DNA from 3 places in the Streptomyces amakusaensis genome. Region 2 is predicted to be linked to each of the others. Evidence: riboswitches for the same ligand, from Rfam matches in the RefSeq annotation. Region 2 holds a riboswitch; each other region holds the start of a gene.

Region 1 (7,900 bases), on a different contig from region 2:
GTGCCTGGACGCGGAACTGCCGCCGGCTCAGCCACATCATCGCGAACCCTCCCCGGCTCCGGTCCCGGCCGAGGACGCTCCGGCGGCCCGCGCCATATAGCCGAGGACGAGCTCTTCGAGCGAGACGGGCTCGACCCGGTACGGCGGGAGCGCGGACAGCCCGCGGGCGCGGACGATCGCGCTGCCGTGCGGCCCACGGTGCTCCGCGGAGATCATCTCGACCCCGGCGGGCAGCCGGTCGAACGCGGCGCGAGGGGCCACCAGCCGGGCGTGCTCGGCCAGCAGGTCCCGGGTCTCCCCGGCGACCTGCACCCGCGCGTCGCACAGCACGATGAGGTAGTCGCAGACCTGCTCGATGTCGCCGAGCAGATGCGAGGAGAGCACGGCGCTGGCGCCCAGCTCCCGTACGAACTCCAGGAGGTTCCGCAGAAACCCCTGGCGAGCCAGCGGATCCAGCGCCGCCGCCGGTTCGTCGAAGATCAGCAGCTCGGGCCGCTTGGCCGCCGCGACGGTCAGCGCCAGCTGCGCCCGCTGGCCGCCCGAGAGCTGCCCCGCCTTCCGCGCGGGGTCCAGCCCCGCCTCGCCGATACGCCGCTGGGCCAGGGCGGGGTCCCAGGACGGGTTCATGCTCGCGCCCAGCCTCAAGTGCTCGGCCACGGTCAGCGAGCCGTACACCGGGGTGTTCTGCGCGACGAACCCCACCCGGGCCAGATGCGAGGCGCTCGCCGCCGGACGCGAGCCCAGCACGGTCAGCGAGCCGGCCGACGGCTCGGTCAGCCCGCAGGCCAGATGCAGCAGGGTCGATTTACCGGCTCCGTTCGGGCCGACCAGACCGATCACCCGGCCGGAGGGGACGGCGAGATTCACCCCGCTCAGGGCCGGCCGGCCGCGCCGGCCGTACTTCTTCGTCAAGTTCTCCGCGCCGAGCGCCGGAGGGAGTTCTGCAAGGGACATGCCCCGATCCTGGAAGATCCACGACAGTCGCGGCACCGGCCTGAAGTACGGCTTCGGCCCCGGCGGCCGTACTTTCGGCCGGTTCGGCTACGCCGTGCCCCCGACGAGGCGCTGCTCCCACGCCCAGACCGCGATCTCGGTCCGGTTGCGCGCCCCGAGCTTGCCCTGGATCCCGGACAGATGGCTCTTGACCGTGCTGAGGGAGATGAACAGCTCGGAGGCGATCTCCTGGTTGGTACGGCCGCGCGCGACGGCCCGGACCACCTCGATCTCCCGCCCGGACAGCGGAGTCGGCCGCCCGGCGGGGGAGCGGGGCGCGAGGCCGGCGCGGGAGTCGTTGAGATGTCTGAGCAGCCGGAGGGTGACCGACGGCGAGACCAGCGCCTCGCCCTTGTGCGCGGCGCGGACGGCCTCGACGAGCAGGGCGGGCCCGGCGTCCTTGAGGACGAATCCCACCGCGCCGCCGCGCAGCGCCCCGTACACGTACTCGTCGAGATCGAAGGTGGTGACCACGATGACCTTCATCGGATCGCGCACTCCCGGACCGGCCAGCGCGCGCGTGACCTCGATGCCGTCGACTCCCGGCATCCTGATGTCGACCAGGCACACATCGGGGCGCAGCGCCCTGGCCATCGCCATCGCGGCGGCCCCGTCCGGGGCCTCGCCCGTGACGGTGATGTCGGGCTGGTCCTCCAGGATCAGCCGCAGACCGCGCCGGATCATCGCCTGGTCGTCGGCGATCAGCACCTCGATGGTCATCCGGGCTCCCGGGCGGGTACGGGCAGGGTCGCCCGCACGGACCAGCCGCCGCCGGGCACGGGGCCGGCGTCCAGCGAGCCGCCGAGCGTGGTGACGCGTTCGCGCATGCCGATCAGACCGTACCCGCCGCGCTGATGGGGGCGGGCGGAGTTCGGCGGGGCGTCGTCGGTCACCTCCACGGTGACACCCCCGGCGGTCCGGCCGACGGCGACCTCGACGGAACGGGCGTGCCGCGCGTGCCGCAGCACATTCGTCAGGGCCTCCTGGACGACGCGGTACACGGTACTGGTCACCTCCGGCGGCCACCGGGCATCGCCGTCGGGCACGGTCAGGCTCACCCTCGGGCCCTGCCGGCCGAAGTGCTCCACCAGCGCGCTCAGCCGGTCGGGACCGGGCGGGGCGGGCGGTGTGTCGTCGGTGTCCCGCAGCAGGCTCACGACCCGGCGCATCGCGGCCATGGCCTCGGAGCCCGCGGTCTCGATCTCGGCGAGCGAGTCCGCCACCCGGTGCGGATCGCGCCGTGCGACGATCTGCGCGGCCTGCGCCTGGATCAGCATGCCGGTGATGTGGTGGGCCACGATGTCGTGCAACTCCCGCGCCAGATCCAGCCGTTCGTCCCGGCGCACCCGCTCGACGGTGGCCCGTGCCCGGCCGTCGTGCGCCCGCAGCGACAGCCCCGCCGCGACGGCGAGGACCCAGCCCGCGGCGGTGATGACCGCCACCGCCGACGCGGGCCGGGCGGCGAACTGACCGGCGATCACCAGCAGTCCGGCACCGGCGAGAGCACCGGCCCGCGCCACGGGCAGCGCCCTGACCGAAGAGCCGATGAGCACCGCCAGCGCCAGCGTCATGGCGGGCCCCGGCTCGGCGGGAAGACGGACCCCCGGCAGCAGCCCGGCCACCACCACGAGACCCGCCACACCCAGGCCCGCGGCCGCCGTCCGGCTCCGCCACTGGTGGCGGACCAGCGCCAGCGCGCCCACCGCCGAAGCGGCGACGGCGCCCGGGATCCAGTAGCCGGAGCCCCAGCTCTGCGCCACCGCGAACGCCTGCGTGACGATCGCGGCGAGAAACACCGCACCGAGCCCCGTGGTCGCCGCGCGCCTGCCCCGCGGACCGGGAATGATCATGCCGGGCAGGCTACCGAACCCGAACCCGAACCCGGAGCCGGGCCCGGACCCGTCCGCCGCACTGTCCGACGCCGTGCCCGGACGGCCGGGGCCCACTGATTCCGGTGATTCCGGTTCCACCTTGTCCCCGCGCTCCTCCGCACCCCTCCGTTCCTCTCCGGGTACGGAGCCGGCGTCCACGCCGCCCAGACTAGGAACCCCGGGACACTCGGCACACCGGCCGAAAGTACGAGAGACGGATCGCCCCGGTGCCGGGGCGGGCATCACGGCCCGCCCCGGCACCGGGGAACGGGTCAGGCGCTCTCGCCGGTCAGGCCCGAGCGGACCGTACGGGCGGCGGCGACCAGATTCTCCAGCGAGGCCCTGGTCTCGGGCCAGCCGCGCGTCTTCAGCCCGCAGTCGGGGTTGACCCAGAGACGGTCCGCCGGGATCGCCTCAAGCCCCTTGCGCAGCAGGGCGGCGGCCTCGTCGGCGCTGGGCACGCGCGGCGAGTGGATGTCGTAGACACCGGGTCCGGCCTCGCGCGGATAGCCGTGCTCGGCGAGTTCGGCGGCGACCTGCATGTGGGAGCGGGCGGCCTCCAGACTGATGACGTCGGCGTCCAGGTCGTCGATGGCCTGCACGATGTCGCCGAACTCGGCGTAGCACATGTGCGTGTGGATCTGGGTGGCCGGCTGCACCCCGCTGGTGGTGAGGCGGAAGGACTCGGTGGCCCACTCCAGATATGCGGCGTGGTCGGCGGCGCGCAGCGGGAGGGTCTCGCGGAGCGCGGGCTCGTCGACCTGGATCACCGAGGTACCGGCGGCCTCCAGGTCGTTCACCTCGTCGCGCAGGGCGAGGGCGACCTGCCGGGCCGTGTCGCCGAGCGGCTGGTCGTCGCGGACGAAGGACCAGGCGAGCATGGTGACCGGGCCGGTGAGCATGCCCTTGACCGGCCGCTCGGTGAGCGACTGCGCGTAGGAGGTCCAGCGCACGGTCATCGGCTCGGGGCGGGAGATGTCGCCGGCCAGCACCGGCGGCCGGACATAGCGGGTGCCGTAGGACTGGACCCAGCCGTGCTGGGTGGCGAGATAGCCGGTGAGCTGCTCGGCGAAGTACTGCACCATGTCATTGCGCTCGGGCTCGCCGTGCACCAGGACGTCGATGCCCGCCTTCTCCTGGAAGGCGAGGACCTCACGGATCTCGTCCTTGATGCGCTCCTCGTACCCGGCGGTGTCGATGCGCCCGGCGCGCAGATCCGCCCTGGCGGTGCGCAGCTCGTTCGTCTGGGGGAACGAACCGATGGTCGTGGTCGGCAGCAGGGGCAGCCCCAGCCGCGCGCGCTGCGCGGCGGTCCGCTCGGCGTAGGGCTGGGAGCGGCGGCCGTCGGCGTCGGTGACGGCGGCGGTACGGGCCCGCACGGCCGGGTCGCGTGTGAGGGCGGAGGAGGCGCGGGAGGCCAGATCGGCCCGGTTGGCGGCGATCTCTGCGGTGATCGCGCCGGTGCCCTGCGACAGCCCCTTGGCGAGGGTGACGATCTCGGCCGTCTTCTGCCGGGCGAAGGCGAGCCAGCGGCCGATCTGCGGATCGATCTCCCGCTCGGCGGCGGCGTCGAGCGGCACATGCAGCAGCGAGCTGGAGGCGGCCACATCGACCCGGCCGGCGAGGCCGAGCAGGGTGCCCAGGGTGGCGAGGGACTTCTCGTAGTCGTTGATCCAGATGTTGCGGCCGTTGACGACACCGGCGACCAGACGCTTGCCGGGCAGCCCGCCCGCGGCGGCCAGATCGTCGAGGTTGCCGGCGGCCCGCTCGGTGAAGTCGAGGGCCAGACCCTCGACGGGGGCCTTCGCCAGCACGGGCAGGGCATCGCCGAGGCGGTCGAAGTACGAGGCGATCAGCAGCTTGGGCCGGTCGGTGAGCGCGCCGAGGTCACGGTAGGCGCGGGCGGCGGCGTTCAGATCGGCCGGAGTGCGGTCCTGGACCAGGGCGGGCTCGTCCAGCTGCGCCCACTCCGCCCCGGCGGCGCGCAGATCGGCGAGGACCTCCGCGTACACCGGCAGCAGCCGGTCCAGCAGCGTCAGCGGCTCGAAGTCGGCGGCCACCCCGGGGGCGGGCTTGGCCAGCAGCAGATAGGTGACGGGTCCGACGAGGACCGGCCGGGGGGTGAGCCCGAGCGCGAGGGCCTCCTTCAACTCGGCGACCTGCTTGGCCGAGTCGGCCGTGAAGACGGTGTCGGGGCCGAGTTCGGGGACCAGATAGTGGTAGTTGGTGTCAAACCACTTGGTCATCTCCAGGGGCGCGACGTCCTGGGTGCCGCGCGCCATGGCGAAGTAGCCGTCGAGCGCGTCCGCTGCGCGGGCGCCGCGATGCCGCTCGGGGACAGCGCCGACCATGACGCTGGTGTCCAGCATGTGGTCGTAGTACGAGAAATCACCGGTCGGCACCTCGTGGACGCCGGCCTCGGCCAGCTGCCGCCAGTTCGTCCGGCGCAGACCGGCGGCGGTCTCCCGGAGGGCGTCGGCGGTGACGCGGCCCTTCCAGTAGCCCTCGATGGCCTTCTTCAGTTCCCGGTTCTGTCCCTGGCGGGGGTAGCCGTACACGGTGGCCCGTGCTGCCGCGGCTGCGGACTGCGCTGTCACGGAAATCTCCTTCGCGAGATGTCTCCTGGGATCCCGGGGACGACACGGGACGAGAACGCGAAGGGATGACAGACCCGACGGACCGAGGCCGCACCTGGGTACGGTCGTCCGCCTGATTCGTACGCCCCCGGACCATGTCCAGGGGTGCCCCCACCCGACCCGCCCACGAGGTCACCGGGATACCGCGCACGATCGGTCGTGCGCGGGCAACGGGCAGGTCTTCGGACTCGCGGGCACATCCTCCGGTCTCCCGGCGGACACCTACTGGCCGTCGCTTCCCAGGCCCGTACGGGCCCAGTGCGTATGACGGCGGTCGTTCCCGCTCACCGCTGCGGGGCAGTCCCGGATTTCCACCGGGTTCCCTCTTGCGACGCGTCTGTCTGGCGGACAGGGCGAACCAGCTGCGTCCGTCAGCCTAGAGCGGCGACCCGGGTTCGGACAGCACCGTTCACATACCGGACCGTGAGATGAGACACGGACGGAGCAGGGTTGGAACCGTCCGACACCCGGGGAGCAGCCCGTTCGCCCGTGCTCAGGGCGTGCGGCGGACCGGCCGGAAGCGGAGCTGGGGGAGTTCGTCCACGGTGACGATCCCCGGCCTCGCGGCGATGACGTCCGGGATGCGGTTGACCAGGGTCGCGCAGGTGGTGTGCGCCGTGTCCAGGTCGCTGTCGCGCAGATGGAGCGTCGGCCTGCCCGAGGAGTCGGCCAGATTCCACTCGTTGAAGTCCCGCTCGTGCTCCTCGTAGACCGAGCCCCGCGAGCTGACGGACAGGGTGACGCCCTCCTCCGTGTCCAGGGTGTCGGTGTCCGTGTAACCCAGCAGCCTCCCCCGCCGCACCGTCGTCCCGAGCGCCTTGGAGGGCACGTCCCGCTCGGCGATCACCGGCTCGGTCGTGGTGCGCGGTGTGCCCCGGGGGGTCAGCCCGACGGCGGCGGCCAGGGCGTACAGCGAGTAGTGGGTGAAGGTCGGCGGGCGCTGCGTGTGCGCCTGCCACTGGGCGAACTCCTCCGCGGTCGCGTTCACCCGCTGGTGCTCGGCGACGGCCCGGCCGAAGTCGTCGACGTTCCAGGACAGCTCGCCGGTCACCCTCCCGAGGTCGTGGGTGGAGCCCGCCAGCACGCTGACGAGGTTGACCCAGTAGGCGTCCTGATGGCCCGTGCCCGTCACCGTCACCCCGTGGTGCTTCGCCAGCGCGTCCAGCTTCCGGGCCAGGGGATTGTCCGTGGCGAAGGGGTAGAGCATCTCCTCGGCGAGTGTGATCACATCGGCCCCGGCCCTGACGGCGGTCGCGAAGATCTCGTACTGGGCTGCGTCGAGATAGGTGCTGACCGTGACGACCACGATGTCCGGAGCGCTCTCGCGCAGCGCCTCCTCGGCGTCGCCGCGGGCGGGGAAGGCCAGTCCGGGGAGGCCGGCCAGCTCGCCCAGGAGCCGCCCGTCCTTGTCGGAGCCGGGCCTGACGATTCCCGCGACGATGTCCGCCCCGCGACCGTGCAGGATTCTGACGATGTCCAGCCCCATGGCCCCCAGTCCGTAGACGGCGATGCGCGGATTCTCCCCGGTCTCGGGCATGGCTCACTCCTCGTTCCGTGCGGACCGCTCCACGGGCCGCCTCATCCTTGGGACATCATCGCCACCTGCCCGCCGTCATGAGGGCTGTCCGGCCAAACAGCCCCGAAGAGACGGCAGTTGCATGAGAATGTCGGGCGATGCCGACCGAATCGGAGCACCCCGCCAAGGCAGCCGATCCTCCCCCGGGTGGCGGCTCCCGGGCGCGCGAGGCGGAGGAGTACGCGTTCGACTGGTGCCGCCGGCACGGGCTGTTGCGGGGCCGGACGCCGGCCGAGAGTTTCCGCCGGGCCCGCTTCGGCGCACTGGCGGCGAGGACCCATCCGCAGGCTCCCCCCGGGCAACTGGCCCTGCTGGCCGCCTGGGTCGCCTGGGGCTTTGTGCTCGACGACCTCCTGGACCGCCGGGACGCCCGTACGGCGGATCCGCTCCTGGCGGACCTCGTCGCGGTGACGGCCGGGAAACGGCGCTCGCGGAACGCCTTCGTCAGGGCGTACGAGGACCTCTGGCGGAGGACCACGGAGACGATGGACCCTCCGGTGCGCGAGCGGTTCCGGGCCAATCTCACCCGGTATCTGAACGTCCTGGGCGAGGAGTCCGCCCAGCGGTCGGCACGCCGGGTGCCCTCCCTGGAGGCGTATCTGCCGATGCGCCTCGCCACCGGCGGCGTACGGGAGGACCTCGACATCGCCGACCATCTCGCCGGGCGGAGCCTGCCCGAGGCCCTCTACACCCACCCCTGGCACCAGCGGATCCTGGACACCGCGTCCGACGTCGTCAACTGGACCAACGACCTCGCCTCCTACCCGAAGGAGGCGGCGGCCGGAGAGGTCCACAACCTCGTCATCGTCCTCGCACACGCCGAC
Region 2 (7,900 bases):
GGCCCAGCCGAGGAGGGAGGAGACGGTTTCCGGGCGGGGTGCGGTGGATCCGGTGGGTCCGGTGGCGGCGGGCGGGCCGTCGTCGGAGGGGTCCGGGGCGGCGGGCGGGCCGCCCGCGGGCATGGGGAGGGGCTGCGACTGCGGGCCGTAGGGGACTTCGCAGCGTTCCTCGCGCAGTTCCTCGACCCGCTGCTCCAGGAGGTCGAGGAGGGCGGGGACCAGGACGGGGCCGGCCGAGAGCTGGAGGAGGGAGAGCAGCTGGGGGACGGCTTCCACGACCTCGGCGACGGCGGCCGGGGCCACGTCGCCGGGGGCGGGGTGGGCCAGGGACCAGGCGTCGAAGAGAGCGACCCAGCCGCGCAGCACGGCCATGTCGTCGCGGTCCCAGGCACGCAGCCGCCAGCCGGGGCGGGCTGTGCCGCCGTGCAGTTCGACCAGTCCGGCGAGTCGGGCGCGGTCCCATCCCGCGCGTACCTGGAGGGGGGTCAGATCGAGTGCGGCGGCGGCCCGTTCGCGCGCCGGGGAGGCGAGCGAGGCCGTGCCGGGGTCCCGCTCGACGGCCGCCCAGCGGGCGATCCGTACGGCGTCGACGAGGACTTCTCTCGCCTGGCGGGCCAGCTCGGCGGGGGGCGGAGTGCCCTCCGGAGGCCGTGGGGCCGAGCGGGTACGCCGGGTCGTCACGGCCCGCCGGGCGGTGGCCAGCGGTCGCGGGCGGACAAGACGGAGTCTGGAGTTGCGCGCCAATTGCTCATCAGGCTTTCGGGACGTCACAGGGAGCAGTCTTCCCGCTGACGGGCCGAAAGCCCAAACGGAACCCGATGAATGACGGGTCGGCGGGCCTCGCGGGCCCGTCGGCGGGCGGGGGCCCGGGCGGGTCGGGGCGGTCGGCGCGAAGGCCCGGGGGCGGTGCGGAGGTCCGGGCGGGGTGTCACATCAAGGGGGTGAGGAAGCGGCGCAGGGCCTCTTCGTAGCGGGCCGGGTCGGCATTCCACATGGCCGCGTGGGGTGCGTTGCGGACCGTGTGGAGGTGGACGAGGTCGGGGCGGCGGGCGGCGAGCTCCCGGGAGGGGTGCCAGGGGGCGATGGCGTCGTCCGGGCCGTGGAAGATCAGGGTGGGCACCTTCAGCAGCCTGGCGTCGGCCGCCAGGGCGGGCCGCCGGCCGTCGTACAGCCCGGCCCTGCCCCGGGCGGCGCGGACCGTGAGGGGGAGCAGGGGCGCGGGGGTGCGCCGGGCGGCGGCGAGGGCGCGCAGGGTGGCGTCCTGGTCGAGGACCGGGGAGTCGAGGACGAGCCCGGTGATCCGGTCGCGCAGGGCGGAGCCGGCGGCGGCGTGCAGCGCCATCGTGGCACCGGTGGACCAGCCGTACAGGACGACGTGGCGCGCGCCGTTGCCGACGGCGAAGCGGAGGGCGGCGTCGAGGTCGCGCCACTCGGCTTCGCCGAGGTGTCCGAGTCCGTCGGGGGAGCGGGGGGCGTCCGGGTCGCCCCGGTAGGCGATCCCCAGTACCGGAATGCGTCGGCCGTGGAGAAACGGAAGGAGGTTCATGGGGTGTTCGCGGGTGGTGCCCAGGCCGTGCACGGCGATGACCCAGGTGGTGCGGGGGCCCGGCACGGACCAGGCGGGGATGGGTCCGAGTTCGCCGGGGACGCTGACGTCGGTGTGCCGGATGCCGAGCGCGGAGGTCGGGTCGCCGATGTGGAGCCGGGGGTTCAGCCGGACTCTGACGCCGGGGCGCAGACCGCCGTCGCCAGGGTGTTCCAGCCGGCGCACGACGGTGTCGGCGGAGGGCTGCGTTCCGTCGAGGACCGGGCCGACGACGGCGTGGACGCCCGGGCCGTCGAGTCCATAGGTGCCGGGGCGGCGGGAGGCGAGGGAGCGGGTCAGGGTGATCCGGTCGCCGTCGGCGGCGTGCACGGTGAGTCTCGGGTCGCCGGGGAGCGGCCGGCCGGGCTCGGGTCTGAGCACCGCGTCGCTCGCGTAGCGGCCGGCCGCGATCGCGGCCGCGCCGACGCCGATCAGGGTGGTGACGGCCGCTGCCGTCGCTGTAGCCGGGCGCACCGTTCCAGTGTCGGCGCGGTGGTACGGCCCTGCCAGTGGACGGCGTCCGCCGGTGTCGGGCCCCGGTCGGGGCGGTCCCCGCCGGTGCGCGGCGGGGACCGTCCGGGGTGGAGCGGCTCCGGGCGCGCGGGGTCAGCGCGGGCGGCCGTAGCCGCTCAGGCGCTCGGCGGCCTCCGCGAGCCGGCTCTCGGAGAGCAGGGAGGGCGTGTGGCCGGGCACGGAGGCCGCCGTGAGCCAGAGGCGGCACATCCACTCCAGCTGGGCGGTGCGGTCGTAGGCCTGGTCCAGGCTCTGTCCGTGGGCGACGGTGCCGTGGTTCTGGAGCAGGCAGGCGGTGCGCCCCTCCAGGGCGCGGAGCATGTGGGAGGCGAGGGCCTCGGTGCCGTAGAGGGCGTACGGGGCGACGCGGACGGGGCCGCCGAGCGCGGCGGTCATGTAGTGGACGGGCGGGAGCTCGGGGACGAGGGTGGAGACGGCCGTGGCGTGCACGGCGTGGGTGTGGACCACCGCGAGGGCGTCGGTGTGCCGGTAGATCTCCAGATGGAGCGGCAGTTCGCTGGTGGGTTCGAGGTCGCCGAGGACGCGTTTTCCCTCGATGTCGACGACGGTCGTGTCCTGGGCGGTGAGCCGGTCGTAGGGGACCGCGCTGGGGGTGACGAGGATCAGCGGGCCGACCCGGGCGGAGACATTGCCCGAGGTGCCCACCACAAGGCCCTCGGCCGCCGTTCTGCGGGCGGTGGTCACCACGTCCCGCCACGCGTCTTCGATCGCTCTCTGGGACACCTGTTCGGTCATGCGGCGATCCTGTCAGGAGACGGCTCGCCGTCACAGAGGGCCACAGCGGAGCCACGGAGGGGAGGATCGGACAGATTATCCGAAAGAGTGATGTAAGGCACTTTGCGGGGCGTGGGGTCGGGCACAAGGGCCGGTCAAGCGCTCCGGAAGCGAAAGCGGAGCCCAAAACCTCACATGGGGACACCCTGAATCCGGCCTCAGTTCACCTTCCGTTCACCCAGGTTACTTACGTTCACCAGGCCACTGACGTCCATAGATTGCCTGGGTAAATGGAACACATCACGCTGCTGCTCGCGATTGTGATCGTGACGGCTCTCGTGTTCGATTTCACGAACGGTTTCCACGACACCGCCAACGCGATGGCGACGACCATCTCGACCGGCGCGATGAAGCCCAAGTCCGCGGTGGCGATGTCCGCCGTGCTCAACCTCGTCGGCGCTTTCCTGTCGGTGGAGGTCGCCAAGACGATCTCCAGCGGCATCGTCAACGAGTCAGGCATATCCCCAGAAGTGATCTTCGCGGCGCTCGTCGGCGCCATCCTCTGGAATCTTCTGACGTGGCTGGTCGGCCTGCCGTCCAGCTCCTCGCACGCCCTCATGGGCGGTCTGATCGGTGCCACCATCGCCTCGGTCGGCTTCAGCGGAGTCAACGGCGGCACGGTCATCACCAAGGTGCTGATCCCCGCGATCGCCGCCCCGCTGGTCGCCGGCATCGGCGCGTACCTCGCCTCGCGGCTGACGTACAAGCTCGGCAAGAACACCGACGACAAGGCGACCTCCAAGGGCTACCGCGCCGGGCAGATCGCCTCCGCCGGCCTGGTCTCCCTGGCGCACGGCACCAATGACGCCCAGAAGACGATGGGCATCATCACGCTGGCGCTGGTCACCGGCGGCATCCTGGTCCCCGGCTCGAACCCGCCCATGTGGGTCATCGTCTCCGCCGGTGTCGCGATCGCCCTCGGCACCTACCTCGGCGGCTGGCGCATCATCCGCACCATGGGCAAGGGCCTGACCGACCTCCAGCCGCAGCAGGGCTTCGCCGCCCAGTCCAGCGCGGCCAGCGTCATCCTCGCCTCCTCCAACCTGGGCTTCTCCCTCTCCACCACGCACTCCTGCTCCGGCGCGGTGATGGGCGCGGGCCTCGGCCGCAAGGGCGGCGTGGTCCGCTGGTCCACCGCCACCCGGATGTTCGTCGCCTGGGGTCTGACCCTGCCGGCCGCCGGTCTGGTCGCCGCGGGCTCGGAGTTCGTGATGCGGCAGGGCGACTGGGGCATCGCCGCGGTCACCATCTTCCTGGTCGGCTCGTCCGCCGCCATCTGGCTGTACTCGCGCCGCCAGATCATCGACCACACCAACGTCGTGGACGACGACGAGAGCGACGAGCCCGGCGTGGTCACCACCGCGATCAACGCCGTCACCCCGCCGCCGGCCGGCACCCCCGCGCAGGACACCGTCACCGCGCAGGACGGCCTCAAGACGACCATCGCGGCCCCCTCCGCCGCAGCCCCCGAATCCGGCCCGGCCAGCCCGGCCGCGGTGTAAGGACAGATCAGCATGAAAATCGACTGGGTAGCTCTCGGCTCCGTCTTCGGTGTGAGCCTCGTGGCCACTGTCGTCCTGGTGGGTCTGTTCACCCTCGGGATCATCGGTCTCAGCAAGCAGCCGTCGGCCGCCGGACAGACCGGCGGAGGCTCCGTGGCCCTGTTCCGCGGTGGCGCCTACCTCTGCTTCGCGCTCTGCGCGGCCGCCGTCACCTACGGGATCTATCTGATCGTCACCTGACGGCCGCAGTTCCGGAAACCGGGCCGGAACACCCCCCAGGGGTGTTCCGGCCCGGTTTCGTCTGTCCCGGAACGCCGTCCGGAGCCCGGTCCGCGCCGATCTCCGATGTGGGGCTGAGCACACTGTCCCGCCGCAGGTCAACGGCAGGTTGACGGCTGTTCTCGCAGCGTGGTGGACTGCCGGGGCCATTACGGCGGCAGCAGAGGAAGCCGGTGCGAATCCGGCGCGGTCCCGCCACTGTCACCGGGAGCGATCCCGGAAGCCAGGAACTCTCGCCGCCGATCACGTCGAACCAGGGCGCGGACACCCTGAGTGAGGACATATCGCCATGCCCGGCCACGGTTCAGCCCCCGCCCCGAGTACGCCTCGCACTCCCCCGCCGCCCCTGTCGGCCCCCCGGAACGAGACGCCGGCCTGAACGATGCGTGCCGACCGAATATTCGCGTACGGCGCCACCGCCGGCCTGATCGGCGACCTGCTGCTCGGCGACCCCCGCCGAGGCCATCCGGTCGCCGCGTTCGGACGGGCCGCCGGCGCCGTCGAGCGGGTGCTGTGGCGTGACCACCGAGGGTGGGGCGCGCTGCACACCGCCGTGTGCGCCGGAGGCACCGCCGCCGCCGGGGCGCTGCTCAGCCGTGGTGTCCGCGGCCGTCCCGCCCTCTCCGTCGCGCTGACCGCCGCCGCCACCTGGACCGTCGTCGGCGGCACCTCGCTGGGCCGCGAGGCCCGCACCGTCGGAGCGGCCCTCACCGCGCGGGACGTGGCGCGGGCCCGGGAGCGGCTGCCGCATCTGTGCGGCCGTGACCCGCACTCCCTGGACGAGCAGCAGATCGCCCGTGCCGTCGTGGAGTCCGTCGCCGAGAACACCTCCGACGCGGTCGTCGGAGCCCTGGTCTGGGGAGCGCTCGCGGGCGTGCCCGGACTGGTCGGCTTCCGGGCCGTCAACACCCTGGACGCGATGGTGGGCCACAAGTCCCCCCGCTACCGGGCCTTCGGCTGGGCCTCGGCCCGGCTGGACGATCTGGCCGGCTGGCCGGGGGCGCGGCTCACGGCCGCGCTCGCCGTGCTGGCGGGCCCCGACCGGCGCGGCGCGGCCCGCGCCTGGCGGGCCGACGCGCACCGGCACCCGAGCCCCAACGCCGGCCCGGTGGAGGCCGCGTTCGCCGGAGCGCTCGGGGTGCGGCTCGGCGGCACCCTCGCCTACGGCGGCCGGATCGAGCACCGGCCGGTGCTCAACGGCGACGGCCGTCCCGTGGACGTCACGGACATCGAGCGCGCGGTGCGGCTCTCGCGCCGGGTGAGTCTGCTCGCCCTCGTGGCGAGCGCGGCCGGACGGCTGGCGTTCCGGCGGATCTCGGCGGCGCGCCGCCGACAGGGAGGAAACCGATGACCGGGCCGGGACGCAAGGGAGGCGGACTGCTCGTCGCGGGCACGACGTCCGACGCGGGCAAGAGCGTGGTCACGGCGGGAATCTGCCGCTGGCTGGTGCGCCAGGGGGTGAAGGTCGCCCCCTTCAAGGGACAGAACATGTCCCTCAACTCCTTCGTGACCCGCGACGGCGCGGAGATCGGCCGGGCCCAGGCGATGCAGGCGCAGGCCGCCCGGGTCGAGCCGAGCGCGCTCATGAACCCCGTGCTCCTCAAGCCGGGCAGCGACCGCAGCAGCCAGGTCGTGCTGATGGGCAGGCCCGTCGGCGAGCTGAGCGCGCGCGGCTACCACGGAGGCAGGCAGGAGGCTCTGTTCGGCCCCGTGGTGGAGTGCCTGGAACAGCTGCGGAGCAGCTATGACGCCGTGATCTGCGAGGGGGCGGGCAGCCCGGCGGAGATCAATCTGCGGCGTACGGACATCGTGAACATGGGCATCGCCCGGGCGGCCCGGCTGCCGGTGCTCGTGGTCGGGGACATCGACCGCGGCGGGGTCTTCGCCTCCTTCTTCGGGACGACGGCGCTGCTGAGCGCCGAGGACCAGCGGCTGGTGGCGGGATACCTGGTCAACAAGTTCCGCGGCGACGTCTCGCTGCTGGAGCCGGGTCTCGACATGCTCGAAGGGCTCACCGGGCGGCGGACCTACGGGGTGCTGCCGTACACCCACGGGCTCGGCATCGACGAGGAGGACGGGCTGCGGGTCTCGCTGCGCGGGGCCGTGCGCGAGTCGGTGGTGGCCCCGCCGGTCGGCGAGGACGTGCTGCGGGTCGCGGTCTGCGCGGTGCCGCTGATGTCCAACTTCACCGATGTGGACGCGCTCGCTGCCGAGCCGGGGGTGATCGTCCGATTCGTGGACCGGCCCGAGGAGTTGGCCGACGCGGATCTCGTCGTCGTACCGGGAACCCGGGGCACGGTCCGCGCGTTGGAGTGGCTGAGGGAGCGGGGGCTGGCGAGGGAGCTGGCTCGCAGGGCCGCCGAGGGGCGGCCGGTGCTGGGGATCTGCGGCGGCTTTCAGCTGCTGGGCGAGCACATCGAGGACGAGGTCGAGTCACGGGCCGGTTCCGTGACCGGTCTGGGGCTGCTGCCCGTACGGGTGCGGTTCGCGGCCGAGAAGACCCTGGCCAGGCCGACGGGCACGGCACTGGGCGAGCGGGTGGAGGGGTACGAGATCCACCACGGCGTCGCCGAAGTGCTGGGCGGCGAGGCCTTTCTGAGCGGATGCCGGGTCGGTGAGGTGTGGGGCACCCACTGGCACGGCTCACTGGAGAGCGACGGCTTCCGGCGGCAGTTCCTGAGACGGGTCGCGAGCGCCGCCGGCAGGCGCTTCGTGCCCGCTCCGGACACGTCGTTCGGCGCGCTGCGCGAAGAACAGCTGGACCGGCTCGGCGATCTGATCGAAGAACACGCGGACACGGACGCGCTCCTGCGGCTGATCGAGCGGGGCGCGCCCTCGGACCTTCCCTTCATCGCGCCCGGAGCGCCCGCCGCACCCCCGGTGCGCGCGACGGCCGGAGCGCCCGGACGACCTGGAGCCCCCGCATGAGCAGTGTGCCGATGTTCCCGACCGCCGAAGCGGATCCGCCGGGGGCCGGTGGCGGCGTGCCGCGCCCGAACCCCGGGGCCGGCCCGGCCGGTGTGACCGCGTTCCCGTATCCGTCCGTGTCGACCGAGGAGCCCGTATGAGCACGCCCTACCCGTTCACCGCTGTCGTCGGGCAGGACGATCTGAGGCTCGCGCTGCTGCTCAACGCCGTGTCGCCCCGGGTCGGCGGGGTGCTGGTGCGGGGTGAGAAGGGGACCGCCAAGTCGACCGCCGTGCGGGCCCTCTCCGCGCTGCTGCCC
Region 3 (7,900 bases), on a different contig from region 2:
GGTTGTTGGCGACGATCGAGTCACCGGTGGCGAAGAAGGCCACGAGCCGGCCGATCAGATGCTGCTCGGCGGGGGTCATCTTGGCGAGGTCGGCGACGTCGGAGTGGAGGTCGACCTCCTCCACCGTCCAGGTGTTCTTGATCGCGTCCCGGTAGCGCTCGTAGAAGTCGGGGTAGCGCATCGGACGCAGGGTCAGTTCGAAGCCCGGGTCGAGCAGGTTCTTCTGGGGGGTGGCGGACATTACTGGCAGGCCTCGCAGGACTCGGGGTTTTCCAGGGAGCAGGCGAGCGCGTCGTCGTCGGCGGCCTGCACGGGTACGGGGACGGGGGCGGCGGCCGGAGCGGCGGCGGCGGACGCGGCGCGGGCGATCCGGGTGGCCGGGCGGGAGCGCAGGTAGTACGTCGTCTTCAGCCCCTGCTTCCAGGCGTACGCGTACATCGAGCTGAGCTTGCCGATGGTCGGCGTCTCCAGGAACAGGTTCAGCGACTGCGACTGGTCCAGGAAGGGGGTGCGGGCCGCGGCCATGTCGATCAGACCGCGCTGCGGGATCTCCCACGCCGTGCGGTACAGCTCGCGGACGTCGGCCGGGACCCAGGTGAAGTCCTGGATCGAGCCGCTGGAGTCGCGCAGCGCCTCACGGGTCTGGGCGTCCCAGACGCCGAGCTTCTTCAACTCGGCCACCAGGTAGGAGTTGACCTGGAGGAACTCGCCGGAGAGGGTCTCGCGCTTGAAGAGGTTGGAGACCTGCGGCTCGATGCACTCGTACACGCCCGCGATGGAGGCGATGGTAGCCGTCGGGGCGATGGCGAGGAGCAGCGAGTTGCGCATCCCGGTGGTGGCGATGCGCTCGCGCAGCGCGGCCCAGCGCTCCGGCCAGTTCAGCTCGACGCCGTAGTGGTCCGGGTGCAGCACGCCGCGCGCGGTGCGGGTCTTCTCCCAGGCGGGGAGCGGGCCGTTGCGCTCGGCGAGGTCGGCGGAGGCCTCGTAGGCGACGAGCATGATCCGCTCGGCGATCCGGGTGGACAGCGCGCGGGCGGCGGGGGAGTCGAAGGGCAGCTTCAGCTGGAAGAAGACGTCCTGGAGGCCCATCGCGCCCAGGCCCACCGGACGCCACCGGTTGTTGGAGCGGCCGGCCTGCTCGGTCGGGTAGAAGTTGATGTCGACCACGCGGTCGAGGAAGGTGACCGCGGTGCGGACGGTCTCGTCCAGCCGCTCCCAGTCGATGCCGTCGCCGACGACGAAGGCGCCGAGGTTGACCGAGCCCAGGTTGCAGACCGCGGTCTCGCCGTCGTCGGTGACCTCCAGGATCTCGGTGCAGAGATTCGAGGAGTGGACGGTGTGGCCGGGCTCGGCGGTCTGGTTGGCGGTCCGGTTGGAGGCGTCCTTGAAGGTCATCCAGCCGTTGCCGGTCTGGGCGAGGGTACGCATCATCCGGCCGTACAGCTCACGCGCGGGCATCGTCTTGCGGGCCAGGCCCGCCGCCTCGGCCCGGCGGTAGGCGGCGTCGAACTCGTCGCCCCACAGGTCGACCAGCTCGGGCACGTCGGCCGGGGAGAAGAGCGACCACTCGGTGTCGGCCTGCACCCGGCGCATGAACTCGTCGGGGATCCAGTGCGCGAGGTTGAGGTTGTGGGTGCGCCGGGCGTCCTCGCCGGTGTTGTCGCGCAGCTCCAGGAACTCCTCGATGTCCGCGTGCCAGGTCTCCAGGTAGACGGCGGCGGCGCCCTTGCGCCGGCCGCCCTGGTTCACCGCGGCGACCGAGGCGTCGAGGGTCTTCAGGAACGGCACGATGCCGTTGGAGTGGCCGTTGGTGCCGCGGATCAGCGAGCCGCGGGCGCGGACGCGGGAGTACGAGAGACCGATGCCGCCGGCGTGCTTGGAGAGCCGGGCGACCTGGTGGTAGCGGTCGTAGATGGAGTCCAGCTCGTCCTGCGGGGAGTCCAGCAGATAGCAGGAGGACATCTGCGGGTGGCGGGTGCCGGAGTTGAAGAGCGTGGGGGAGGAGGGCAGATAGTCCAGCCGGCTCATCAGCCGGTAGAGCGCCGCGACCTCGTCCAGCGCGCGGGTGGAGTCGTCCTCGGCGAGGCCGCAGGCGACCCGGAGCATGAAGTGCTGCGGGGTCTCGATCACCTGGCGGGTGATCGGGTGGCGCAGCAGATAGCGGCTGTAGAGGGTGCGCAGACCGAAGTAGCCGAAGCGGTCGTCGGCGCTCTGGTCGATCAGCTCGTCCAGGGCGGCGGCGTGGAGCGTGACGAAATCGGCGGTGCGGTCGGCGATCAGACCCTCGGCGTGGCCGACGGCGACCGACGCGGAGAAGGCGACCGAGCCCTGGGAGGCGGCCTCGTCCGCGATGGTGCGGGTGAGCAGCCGGGCGGCGAGCCGCGAGTAGGCCGGGTCCTCGGAGATGAGGCCCGCGGCGGCGTCGGTGGCGAGCCCGCGCAGCTCGGCCGCGTCCGACTCGGCGTTGCGGCCGCGCAGCGCGGCTGCGGCGACCTTGCCCGGGTCGGTGTCCGGCAGATCGGCGGTGAGGTCGGTCAGGGTCCGCAGCAGAGCGGTCCCCGGTCCGTCCCCGGGCTTCCCGGAGACGGGTGCGGGCACCCGTCCGGGAAGCTGTTCCGACACCTTCTCGGCGCTCTGCCCGAAGGCGTTCGCGGAGGTGCCTGAAGCCGGATCGGCTGGCGCGATGGTCACGTGGTGCTCTCCACTCGCTCGGCTCACGGGCCGGCGGGAGGGAGGCACGCCGCGGGGCGCGCGTACCCGTTTCGGGGCAGCACTCCGCACGGCGTCCGCCGACCCAACCGCGAGGCCCGGACGTCTCGGCACCCGGGTCGGTCGAGCCGGGTGCGCTGTCGGCAGACGCCCGGACTCGCGGGTACGACAAAGCGCACCACAGCACACCGTTGCGGGACAGTTCCGGATTCACACCGGATTCCTCTGCGGCGACAGCGAGACGAGCATACATGTGGGGGCGGGGGGTGGTGGCACCCACCAGATGTTGTGTCGCGGGGGTGTCGGAGGCCCTACGGAAGGTCACTCCTCCGAAGGGTTCGCGGGGTCGCCCCGAGGGCTTCGCGGGGCCTTTCCCGAGCCCTGCCGGGGCCCTGGGGCCGCTTCGGGAGGCGGTTCGGGAGCGGATCGGGAGGTGCTTCGGAGGGGGCCGGAGGGGGCCCGGGAGAGATCCGGGGGCGCTTGGGCCCGTCGCCGGGTCCCGGCTCGCCGGCCGCGCTCCGGACACGACGAAGGCGCGGGCCGGCCCACCGGTGGGATGGGCCGGCCCGCGCCTTCGGCCGGTCAGTGCGCGGGGCGCTTCAGACGGGCGACGAACTTGTAGCGGTCGCCCCGGTAGACCGAGCGGACCCACTCCACGGGCTCGCCCCCGCCGTCCAGAGAATGGCGTGAAAGCATCAGCATCGGCAGGCCCACATCGGTCCCCAGCAGCCCCGCTTCACGCGGTGTCGCGAGTGAGGTCTCGATGGTCTCCTCGGCCTCGGCGAGATGGACCCCGTACACCTCGGCGAGCGCCGTGTAGAGAGAGGTGTACTTCACCAGGCTCCGGCGCAGCGCCGGGAAACGCTTCGCCGAGAGATGGGTCGTCTCGATCGCCATCGGCTCGCCGCTCGCCAGCCGGAGCCGCTCGATGCGCAACACCCGGCCGCCCGCCGAGATGTCCAGCAGTCCGGCCAGACTGTCGTCGGCCGTGACATAGCCGATGTCCAGCAGCTGAGAAGTGGGTTCCAGTCCCTGGGCTCTCATGTCCTCCGTGTAGGAGGTCAGTTGGAGGGCCTGGGAGACCTTCGGCTTGGCCACGAACGTGCCTTTGCCCTGGATACGCTCCAGTCGGCCCTCGACCACCAGCTCCTGGAGCGCCTGGCGAACGGTCGTGCGCGAGGTGTCGAATTCGGCCGCGAGTGTGCGTTCCGGGGGCACGGGAGTCCCGGGCGGCATAGTCTCTGTCATGTCCAGAAGGTGGCGCTTGAGCCGGTAGTACTTTGGGACACGCGCGGTACGAGTCTGAGGCCCGCCCTCGGTCTCCGTACCCACCCCGTCCGTGGTCATTGCCCGCCTTCCCGACTCCTGCATTGCTGCCGTCACCGGCTCCTCCGTCTGTAGCGGCTCACATGGTGGCACGGTCCGGTCACGGGTCGTCGCCCTCCCTCAGGTGTCGGTCCTATAACGGACGCGACTGCCCTTCTTATACACCCTTGACACCCCTAAAGGTCTAGGCCAAGCTCCGGGTACTGGTCTAAACCATTAAAGACCAGGTCCCAGCCCCACGGGCAGACCGAAAAGCGCTGCTCTCTGCGTGTTGTGCGACTCCCGGGTGGTGGGGGGAAATCTGCATCCCTTGAGGAGGGTGGCGTGAAGCGCAAGCTCATAGCTGCGGTCGGTGTGGCGGCAATGATGGTTTCGGTGGCGGCCTGTGGCTCGGACGCCAAGGACCAGAAGAACGCGGACCCGAAGGACCGTACGGGAACTCTCACCGTGTGGCTGATGAATGACGCCCAGTCCACCTGGCCCGAGGTCGTCAAGGCCGCGAACGACGAGTTCAAGAAGAAGTACCCGAAGGTCGACGTCAAGGTTCAGTACCAGCTCTGGGCCGACAAGACCAAGAAGCTCGACGCCGCCCTCTCCGGTGACAAGTTCCCGGACGTGGTGGAGCTCGGCAACACCGAGACCATGACGTACATCCTGAACGGCGCCCTCGGCGAAGTGAAGGACGAGAGCAAGTACGCCAACTCGGACACCTGGATCAAGGGTCTGAAGGACACCTGCACCTACGAGGGCAAGCTTTTCTGTGTGCCCTACTACGCGGGTGCCCGTGTCGGCATCTACAACTCCGAGATGTTCAAGGAGAGCACGGGCTCCGACAAGCTGCCCGCGACCGAGGCCGACCTCATCAAGGCCCTCGACAAGGTCCAGGCGAAGTACGGCAAGGACGACAAGGCGTTCTCCGCGCTCTACCTGCCGGGTCGTTACTGGTACGCGGCCATGTCCTACGTCTCGGCGTACGGCGGCCAGATCGCCAAGTACGACGAGGGCAGCAAGAAGTGGGAGAGCCAGCTCTCCACGCCGGAGGCCCAGAAGGGCATCCAGCACTTCGTCGACCTGGTCAAGAAGTACAACAAGGCCGACAAGACCAAGGACGAGCAGGACCACGCCAATGTGATGGCCAACGAGAAGACGGCTGTCCTCTACGGCAACGCGTGGGAGGCCGGCAGCGTCACCGACTCCGAGGGCAACGGAAACGGCGAGCTCAAGGGCAAGATCCACCCCGTCGTCATGCCCGGCCCCGAGGGCAAGCCGCTCCCGACCTTCATCGGCGGCTCCGACCTGGGTGTCATCTCCAAGTCCAAGCAGCAGGACCTGGGCGAAGAGTGGATCTCGATGTACACCAACGAGAAGAACCAGGAAGCGCTCACCGCCAAGAACACGCTGCCGAACAACACCAAGCAGCTTGAGCCGCTGAAGAGCAAGGCCGAGACCGCCCCGGGCGCCAACGCGGTCGAGAGCGCCTGGTTCACCCCGATCGCCCCCGGCTGGGCCGCGATCGAGAAGAAGGAGATCCTGGAGCAGATGCTGCTTCAGATCATCCGTGGGACCTCTGTCGCCGATGCCACGAAGAAGGCCGACGAGGAGATCAACGCCCTGATCAACGAGAAGGCCTGACCCCAGCGGTCCAGCCCCTCTGATCTCCCCGGGGGTGACGGGTCCGCGCACCGCGCGGACCCGTCACCCCCGCCTTCAGGTGAACAGTCCGAACGGAAGGCCACGCACGATGAGTGCCGCCGACATGCTCAAGACCCCCGGGGGACCGGACCCCCAAGCCTCCGACACCGCGACCGCCAAGCGGCCAGCGGAAGTCCACGAACCCAAGACATCGGGGGGAGGCGGACGTCGGAGAAGCAAGGGGGCGCTGCTGCCCTACTTCCTGATCGCCCCGACTGTCGTGGCGATCCTCGCGGTGTTCGTCTGGCCGCTGATCAAGACGACAATCATGTCCTTCCAGGACGTGGGCCGCACTGAGCTGTGGACCGGCGAGCCGGCCCCCTGGGTCGGCTTCGAGCAATTCACGAAAATCCTCGGGGATTCGGCCTTCTGGGACTCGGTCGTTCTGACCATTGTCTTCATGGCCGTCTGCGTGGTCGCCACCCTGGTCATCGGCCTCGCCATCGCGCTCATGATGCAGCGCATGTCGGACTGGGCACGGCTTATGATCACCGGCGCGCTGATCGCCGCGTGGTCCATTCCGCTGATGGTTCAGGCCTCGATCTTCCGCTGGCTCTCGGACTCCGACTACGGCGTCCTGAACATGGTCCTGACGAAGTACCTGGGACTCGACTTCCAGGGCCACAACTGGTGGCTCGATTACAAGCAGGGCTTCCTCATCATCGGCGCGGTCGTCGTCTGGGGAGCCATTCCCTTTGTCGCGATCACGCTGTACGCGGCTCTCACCCAGGTTCCCAAGGAACTGGAAGAGGCCGCCGCGATCGACGGCGTCAACGCGTTCGGCAACTTCCGCTATGTGACCTTCCCGGTCATCAAGCCGGTCTTCCAGATGGTCGCCACGCTTTCGGTGATCTGGGACTTCAATGTGCTCGGCCAGGTCTGGCTGATGCGCGGAAGCAAGCCCGAGCCCGAATACGAAGTCATCGGCCTCTACGCCTTCAACAAGGCATTCGAGTCCAATTCCTTCAGCCAGGGCGCGGCCATCTCCCTGATCACCGTGCTTCTGCTGTCCGGTGTCGCCGTGTACTACCTGCGCCAGCTGCTCAAGATCGGAGAGGTCGATTGAGCGCCACCGCCTCCGCGCCGAAGACCGATACGCCCGTGAACACTGTGAAGTCCGTACCCGCGGGCAAGAAGAACCAGCCCGCGAAGGACCGTAAGAAGAAGAGCCGTTTCGTCTACAACGGCATCGGTGTCCTGGCCTTCGTGGTCATGATCTTCCCGGTGTACTGGCTCCTCGTCAGCGCCCTGCGGCCCAACAAGGAGATCCGCAGCTACGACCAGACGCTCTGGCCGTCGTCGTTCACGTTCGACAACTTCGCCCGTGCCATCGACTACGAGAACTTCGGCACCGCGATCAAGTCCAGCCTGATCGTCAGCTTCACCGCCGTCGTCGGCGCGATGCTCATGGCCACCGTCGCCGCGTACGCGATCGGCCGCTTCCGTTTCTTCGGCCGCCGGGCCTTCATGATCGTGCTGATCCTGGTGCAGCTGCTGCCGCCCACCGCGATGCTGATCCCCATCTACCTCCAGCTCAACGACTTCGGCGCGCTGAACGAGTACTGGGGCGTCATCGTCATCTACCTGGTCTCGACGCTCCCCTTCGCGACCTGGATGATCCGCGGCTTTGTGATCAACATCCCGAAGGAGCTGGAAGAGTCCGCGATGGTGGACGGGTGCACGCAGATGGGCGCCTTCTGGCGGATCATCTTCCCGCTGCTCGCCCCCGGCCTCGCCGCCGCCTCGATCTACTCGCTGATCAACGCGTGGAACGAGTACCTGCTCGCGTACATCGTCCTCCAGGACAACGACAAGTTCACGCTGAACGTCTGGCTGACGAACTTCACCACCGCCCGCGGTGTCGACTACGGCGCGCTGATGGCGGCGTCGACGATGATCGCGATCCCGGTCGTCATCTTCTTCATGATCATCCAGAAGAAGATGGCCACGGGCCTCACCTCCGGCGCAGTGAAGGGATAAGGACCCTCCATGACCACCGTTGTACGAGGGTCCTCGGACACCCTCACCCGCGACGCGCTGACCGTCCTCCAGCCCGGCTTCGTCGGCACCACCGCGCCGGACTGGCTGCTGCGCCAGATCGGCGAGGGTCTCGCCGCGGTCGGACTGTTCGGCCGCAACATCGTCACCCCCGAGCAGCTCACCGCCCTCAACG

What was found. Region 2 has a riboswitch for cobalamin ahead of ABD371_RS11805 (cobalamin biosynthesis protein). Riboswitches for the same ligand answer to the same signal wherever they lie in the genome.
Region 1: it holds a riboswitch for cobalamin, as region 2 does, so the genes downstream of both, metE (5-methyltetrahydropteroyltriglutamate--homocysteine S-methyltransferase) here and ABD371_RS11805 (cobalamin biosynthesis protein) in region 2, are expected to answer to the same signal.
Region 3: it holds a riboswitch for cobalamin, as region 2 does, so the genes downstream of both, ABD371_RS14270 (ribonucleoside-diphosphate reductase subunit alpha) here and ABD371_RS11805 (cobalamin biosynthesis protein) in region 2, are expected to answer to the same signal.

What each region holds. Positions count from the first base shown of each region.
Region 1 is NZ_BAAASB010000008.1:205,939-213,838, reverse strand. Features, by position in the region: gene ABD371_RS16625 (ABC transporter permease subunit) at 1-40, opposite strand, end outside; gene ABD371_RS16620 (ABC transporter ATP-binding protein) at 37-954, opposite strand; gene ABD371_RS16615 (response regulator) at 1,042-1,713, opposite strand; gene ABD371_RS16610 (sensor histidine kinase) at 1,710-2,843, opposite strand; gene metE (5-methyltetrahydropteroyltriglutamate--homocysteine S-methyltransferase) at 3,137-5,461, opposite strand; cobalamin riboswitch at 5,657-5,878, opposite strand; gene ABD371_RS16600 (dihydrodipicolinate reductase) at 5,994-7,037, opposite strand; gene ABD371_RS16595 (terpene synthase family protein) at 7,175-7,900, shown strand, end outside.
Region 2 is NZ_BAAASB010000005.1:415,719-423,618, reverse strand. Features, by position in the region: gene ABD371_RS11830 (hypothetical protein) at 1-771, opposite strand, end outside; gene ABD371_RS11825 (alpha/beta hydrolase) at 929-2,059, opposite strand; gene ABD371_RS11820 (class II aldolase/adducin family protein) at 2,192-2,854, opposite strand; gene ABD371_RS11815 (inorganic phosphate transporter) at 3,124-4,395, shown strand; gene ABD371_RS11810 (hypothetical protein) at 4,408-4,635, shown strand; cobalamin riboswitch at 4,791-4,926, shown strand; gene ABD371_RS11805 (cobalamin biosynthesis protein) at 5,057-6,025, shown strand; gene ABD371_RS11800 (cobyric acid synthase) at 6,022-7,602, shown strand; gene ABD371_RS11795 (hypothetical protein) at 7,599-7,742, shown strand; gene ABD371_RS11790 (putative cobaltochelatase) at 7,739-7,900, shown strand, end outside.
Region 3 is NZ_BAAASB010000007.1:51,261-59,160, reverse strand. Features, by position in the region: gene ABD371_RS14275 (ribonucleotide-diphosphate reductase subunit beta) at 1-241, opposite strand, end outside; gene ABD371_RS14270 (ribonucleoside-diphosphate reductase subunit alpha) at 241-2,691, opposite strand; cobalamin riboswitch at 2,835-2,959, opposite strand; gene ABD371_RS14265 (GntR family transcriptional regulator) at 3,292-4,056, opposite strand; gene ABD371_RS14260 (extracellular solute-binding protein) at 4,360-5,667, shown strand; gene ABD371_RS14255 (carbohydrate ABC transporter permease) at 5,777-6,793, shown strand; gene ABD371_RS14250 (carbohydrate ABC transporter permease) at 6,916-7,707, shown strand; gene ABD371_RS14245 (glycoside hydrolase family 3 protein) at 7,717-7,900, shown strand, end outside.